One region of the Loigolactobacillus coryniformis subsp. coryniformis KCTC 3167 genome, then DNA from elsewhere that is predicted to be linked to it. Evidence: a T-box and tRNA genes for the amino acid it is inferred to sense, from the RefSeq annotation. Region 1 holds a T-box; the other holds one or more tRNA genes.

Region 1 (3,311 bases):
AAACTAAGCAAAAAAACAGGGCGAAGATAAGGTAAGCACCTAAGCTATAATATAATAGCCGCTGGCGAAAAGATTTCGTGGACATGGAAATAACTCCTATTTTATAAATTAAGTCGGTTTATTCGTATAAATAAGGATAGTGTACCACGCGTGGTGCTAGTTCGTCATAAAATCAAAAAAGCCTAAATTGTATACCAATATCGTCAATTCAATCTTTAATTGAAAACCAAATAGACTACGGGTGAGATTGGTTTCAATCCCAAATTGCTGGGCTAAAATTGAAAAGCGTGACTCTATTGTCCGCCGTAACGCCTTGAGTTGACGCTTATTATGCTGTTTAGCACCTTTCATATTAGAACGATAAGGCGTCCATAAGTTATAGCCTAGGGCCCTAAAACTGGTCTTGAGTTTTTTCCCAACATAACCAACATCGGCCAAAATATTGGGACAAGGACAACCGCTAATTAGCTCAGGCGCTACCTTAGCATCATGAACTGAGGCTGCCGTGATCACATAATTCAGAATATAGCCATTAGCCGTGACGACCATGTGGGTTTTAAACCCATAAAATGGCATTTTCTTGGTGGCATTATAGCCAATGTTGGCCTTCCCAGCAAAAATTCTAACTCTGAAATTACGAACTTTGGCACATAGTGGGTTGGGTAAACTGTCGATAATCGCTAGGTCGCCCGAATGAGCATAATCCTTAGTGATACCTGAGCGAATGGCATTGACTACTGCCAGTAATTGTTGCGCGCGGCGGTTGAAACGTGAACGTGATACCACCATTTGCCGCGGCATAAACGCTGCCATCAGATAATAGAAGCGGCGTTGCGATTGAATTCCCAGTGTGACTTGTAAGCACAGTAAAGCTAAAAGTTTAATATCAGTAATTTTAGTATGTTCAACGTTGCGCCGCTCAATGACGCTACGCGGACAATAACGCTGATAAAGCAATGAACATAACTGGTAAAAGTAATGGAAACTAACTTGTAATTCGTGACGATTTTGCTTAAACTTGAGGTGGTTCAACACAGTTATTACTCCTTTTAAGTTTTGTCACTTATGAGTCTAACTGGGTTGGACTTTTTTGTTAAATTTCTAAATGTTACAAACTAGCACCACACGTAGTGTACCATGTTATGGTAAAACAATCTTGAATTAAAAAATTCTTTTTGGTATGATTTGAGTATTAATAAGAAATGTTGATGAGGAGTAGTAACTTATTTGCGACTAGCCAGCAAGCGATTGGTTAATGGAAAATCGTAGCGGGAATAAGTGAACTCACCTTGGAATAATCGATTGAACTCAAGTAGGTCGGTTCGTGTGCCGCGTTATGGCAAAGTGTTGCGTTTTTAGCGCAAAATGTAGGTGGCACCGCGGTCCATTCGTCCTACAGGAATTATTTCCTGTGGGACTTTTTTCTTATCATACAGCTGAAAGGGAGTTAACTCATGAGTTACAATCACAAAGTGGTTGAGCGTAAATGGAATCAATACTGGTTACAGCACAATACGTTCAAAACAACAGAGGATCCAGAGAAAAAGAATTTTTATGCGTTAGATATGTTTCCTTATCCATCTGGTAAAGGCCTGCATGTAGGTCACCCAGAAGGCTATACGGCAACCGATATTATTGCGCGGATGAAACGGATGCAAGGCTTTAACGTGCTGCACCCTATGGGTTGGGATGCCTTTGGGTTACCAGCGGAACAATATGCGTTGAATACTGGGCATTCACCAGCTAGCTTTACCCGGAAAAATATTGAAACTTTCCGTAAGCAGATCAATTCGTTAGGTTTCTCCTACGATTGGGGTCGTGAAGTTAACACGACGGATCCTAATTTCTATAAATGGACACAATGGATCTTTGAACAAATGTACAAAAAGGGCTTAGCTTACGAGTCCGAAGTTTTGGTCAACTGGGCGCCTGATTTATTAGGCGGTACTGTTGTGGCTAATGAAGAAGTGATCGATGGTAAAACGGAACGTGGCGGCTTCCCGGTTTATCGGGTACCAATGCGGCAATGGATGCTGAAAATTACTGCTTATGCGGAACGTTTATTGGATGATCTAGACTTAGTTGATTGGCCAGAAAGCATTAAAGAAATGCAACGCAACTGGATTGGCCGTTCTGAAGGGGCTAGTGTTACTTTTAGTGTTGCCGGACATGATGACGCTAAGATCGAAGTCTTCACAACACGACCTGATACGTTGTTTGGTGCGTCCTACATGGTGCTGGCACCAGAACATGATTTGGTTGAACAACTAACGACACCAGACCAAAAAGACGCAATTGCGGTCTATCAAGAAGAAGTTTCTAAGAAGAGTGATTTGGAACGGACTGATCTGGCTAAAGAAAAAACAGGTGCTTTCACTGGTAGTTATGCGATCAACCCGGTTAATGGTGAACAAATTCCGATTTGGATCGCCGATTACGTTTTAGCTTCTTATGGGACTGGGGCAATCATGGCGGTACCTGCACATGATGATCGTGACTATGAATTTGCACGGACCTTCGATTTGCCGATCAAGCCTGTAATTGAAGGTGGTAACATCGACGAAGCAGCTTTCACTGAAGACGGTCCACACATCAATTCTGACTTTTTAAATGGCTTGGATAAAAAAACAGCCATTGCGAAAATGTTGGATTGGTTGGAAGAAAAAGGTATTGGTGAACGCAAAGTTAATTATCGTTTACGTGACTGGATCTTCTCGCGGCAACGTTATTGGGGTGAACCAATTCCTGTGATTCATTGGGAAGATGGCGAAACGACCTTGGTACCAGAGGACGAATTACCGTTGATCTTACCAAAGACGGCGGACGTTAAGCCTTCTGGTAGTACAGAAAGTCCATTGGCCAATGTTGAAGATTGGGTCAATGTGGTCGATGAAAATGGCCGTAAAGGTAAGCGCGAAACCAACACCATGCCACAATGGGCTGGTAGTTCATGGTATTTCTTGCGCTATATTGATCCGCACAATAAGGACATGATCGCTGACCCAGAAAAATTGAAGCAGTGGTTGCCAGTTGATCTTTATATTGGTGGTGCAGAACATGCGGTCTTGCATTTATTGTACGCTCGTTTCTGGCACAAGTTCTTGTATGATATCGGTGTTGTTCCCACACCTGAACCATTCCAGAAGTTGTATAACCAAGGGATGATCTTAGGTAACAACCATGAAAAGATGTCTAAGTCCAAAGGCAATGTCATCAATCCTGATGATATCGTGGCTGAATATGGCGCAGATACGTTGCGGTTGTATGAAATGTTCATGGGCCCATTAGACGCCTCGATTGCGTGGAGCGAT
Region 2 (3,311 bases), 790 kb from region 1:
AGTTGATCCAAACTTCCAGTGATGGTGATTTTGCACACGTGGTTATGATCACTCACGAAATCGATTTGGACCAACTACAAAAAATCACGACGGCGGTTGCCAATTTGGACAATATTAGTTTATTATCAACATATAAAGTTCTATAGCGCTTTCGTCAGTTGCTACTAGGACACAGAAAATTAGTTACAAGAGCTTATGTTTGTATTTGAATAAATAATAATCAGTGCCGCATATTTACGGATTTTTTTAAGTGAGATAGGGGGAGCAGCAGTTATGACAACGATTCGAGTACCAGCCACTAGCGCCAATCTTGGCCCTGGTTTTGATTCGATCGGCTTAGCATTAGATCTGTATTTGACAGTAACAATCGCTGAGGCACGGTCAGATTGGTTTATCGAACATGAAATGGGGGCAGAAGTGCCTAGTGATGAGCATAATTTGATCATTAAAACAGCGTTGGCGCTGATCCCTGATTTGGAGCCACATCATTTGATCATGCGTTCAGAAATTCCGCTGGCTCGTGGTTTAGGTAGCAGCTCGTCGGCAATCATTGCCGGTATTGCGCTGGCTGATCAGCTAGGTGACTTGGATCTGACCCAGTATGATATGCTGCAGATGGCGGTCAAATTAGAAGGCCATCCTGATAATGTGGCGCCAGCGATCTATGGTGGCTTTGTCACGGCAACCTATGATGATGTTGAAGCTGATGCGATCAGTGCACCATTTCCAGCAGCGCGGGCATTAACTTTTATTCCCGACACAGAATTGCTAACCAGTGCGAGTCGCGCCGTGTTACCGAAGCAAATGCCACTGCGGGCGGCAGTGGCAACAAGTTCGGCGGCTAATGTGTTGGTGGCGGCAGTCTTGCGCGGTGATTTAGAATTAGCCGGCCGCATGATGGAGCGCGATCAATTCCACGAAACTTATCGGGAAAAATTAGTGCCACATCTAGAACAGATCCGTGACTGCGCCCGTGATCACGGTGCGTGTGGGACTTATTTAAGTGGTGCCGGCCCAACTGTGATCAGTATGGTGCCAACGGTGGAAGCTGATGAGATCCTTGAAGAATTAGAAAAATTACCGTTGAACGGGCGCTGGCTAAATTTAGCTATTGCGCCAGCCGGTTTGGCGATTGAAAAGTAAAGATGGCGCAGCCCACGAAAGTGAGCTGCGTTTTTTACAAAATTAGAAATTAATGAAAACCGTTGCGCCGCTACGAATTTTTTGCTAGAATATAACAGTTGGTTATTTGCGGCTGTGGCGGAATGGCAGACGCGCTAGATTAAGGATCTAGTGGGAAATTTTTCCCATGCTGGTTCAAGTCCAGTCAGCCGCATCAAATACTTACAGTATGTAAAAACGTTGTTACAAGAGGCTTTGCTTAGTCTTTTAGTTGCAACGTTTTTTTGTATTTGGCTTCAAAAAAGCTTTATTATGAAATTGTCATTAGTATCGTGTAAGGATACTGCTCTTGGGTGAATGACTTTGATATAATCGATTCTAGGTTGACGTTAGGATTGATCCCCTGACTTTCCAACCTAGTGAGCAGGCACGTGAACGTCACACTATCCACCAAATCTATACAAAACGGCTTTCGCTGTGGCGCCAGTTATTATTTCAAGGGCGGCAATTAATTTTGCCAAAGCCTATGCGATAAAAAAAGCTAATCCCAAAAAGGATTAGCTAACCTATTAGCACGTGCTATACTCACGCTTAGCGGGCACCGGCCAATGGTGTCCGCTTTTTATATACTCATAATAGCAGAAGTTAAGATACTTGCAAGCAACGGCGATTATCACAAAATTGGCCTATTAAACAAAAAATCCCACCGCGATATGGCGACGGGGAAAAATAAGTTACCATGTCTGCAGAATTTGGTGTGAGTTATAATTAACTTATATCCTTCAGCAGAAAGCAGGTCTTAATATGATAGAGAACTCAACGGTTGCACGGCAATTGGCTCATCGCACGATTCGGGCGTTTAAGAATCAGCCAGTGGCGCCGGAAATGATCAGCGAATTGATCGCGGTGGCACAACATACAGCGACTTCTAATTTTCAGCAGGCATTCAGTGTGATCAGTGTGACTGATCTGGCCAAGAAGCAACAGATCGCGGCGATTTCAAAACAACCTTATGTGGCAGACAATGGTCATTTGTTCGTTTTCATCGCTGATCAGCATCGTAACCAGCAGATTGGCGCGGAAATGGATACGACCGCGAATCATTTAGGTGGTGCCGATCGTTTTTTACAGGCGTGGTCGGATGCAAGCTTGGCAGTACAAAATACCGTGGTGGCAGCTGAAAGTCTTGGTTTAGGCGCGGTTATTTTGGGTAGTATTTTAAATGATGCCCAGCAGCTGATCGATATTTTAGAATTACCACAATTGACTTTTCCAGTGTTGGGTTTGGCGATCGGCTGGCCGGATCAGGCGCCGCAATTAAAGCCGCGCTTACCGGAACGTTTTGTCCATTTTGAAAATACTTATCAGCTGCCAACACCGGTAAAACCGCAGTTAGCCGACTATGACGCGCGGGTGCACGAATACTATGATCTGCGCGACGCAAATCGGCGCGTTGATACTTTTACAAATCAGGTGCAGCAACGTTTGTCATTACAACCAGAAAAACGGGCTGAGTTGTTGCAAGTGCTACAGCGGCAAGGATTTTTGTTAGAATAGTTATTATGTTTTCCTTAATGCTAGGCTAAATAGTACTTTTTTAGATGGGTTTATGTTAACTTAATATCACCAGCGCTGGATTTAGAAAATACGGAAAAGTTAGTTTTTACCGACGATTTAGTGTAAACGTGGTTGAAAAAGTAGATTTCTACGCCTAACTACGCAAGCTGGACACATCACTGCGTGTTGCTTATCGGCTTACTATGCTAGTGCTCAAAATCTAGGCGCTTTTTCAAACGCACGCTAACATCACCGCTGCTGTATTTGGTGGCTGAAGTGGCGAAATTCAATCTTTGATTGACGAGTAACCGATCATTAATGACCAAGGAGGCTGATGTGAATGACATTCTTACTGTTAAAAGTTTTTTGGAGTTTTAGTGCCTTAACGTCCTTGTTGCTCGGGGTAGCCGGGTTGATTTTTCCGATCATTCCCGGTATTCCATTTTTAATTTTAGCCTTGATCAGTATTGAAAAGTTATCACCGCGCTTTAAGCAGTGGTTATTACAAACTCGGCCTATGCTTTGGTTGCAGAACAAGCAACCGAAATTAGCTGGCTGGCTGATTAAATAGAATATTATGATCTTAGAAACTAGTTAGAAGGTATCCAGTCCTTTTAACTAGTTTTTTTCAA

Evidence for each region. The T-box of region 1 lies ahead of leuS (leucine--tRNA ligase). A T-box ahead of a tRNA ligase gene usually reads a tRNA of that ligase, here a tRNA-Leu.
Region 2: it has a tRNA-Leu gene. The T-box ahead of leuS (leucine--tRNA ligase) is inferred to sense a tRNA for this amino acid. The anticodon was not compared.

Annotation. Positions count from the first base shown of each region.
Region 1 covers NZ_CP017713.1:1,873,735-1,877,045, reverse strand. Annotated here, with positions in the region: gene LC20001_RS09230 (phosphatase PAP2 family protein) at 1-85, opposite strand, end outside; gene LC20001_RS09225 (IS982 family transposase) at 157-1,035, opposite strand; T-box leader at 1,197-1,399, shown strand; gene leuS (leucine--tRNA ligase) at 1,455-3,311, shown strand, end outside.
Region 2 covers NZ_CP017713.1:2,659,388-2,662,698, reverse strand. Annotated here, with positions in the region: gene LC20001_RS12910 (homoserine dehydrogenase) at 1-146, shown strand, start outside; gene thrB (homoserine kinase) at 274-1,143, shown strand; tRNA gene LC20001_RS12900 (tRNA-Leu) at 1,252-1,336, shown strand; gene LC20001_RS12895 (NADPH-dependent oxidoreductase) at 1,927-2,679, shown strand; gene LC20001_RS12890 (DUF454 family protein) at 3,020-3,250, shown strand.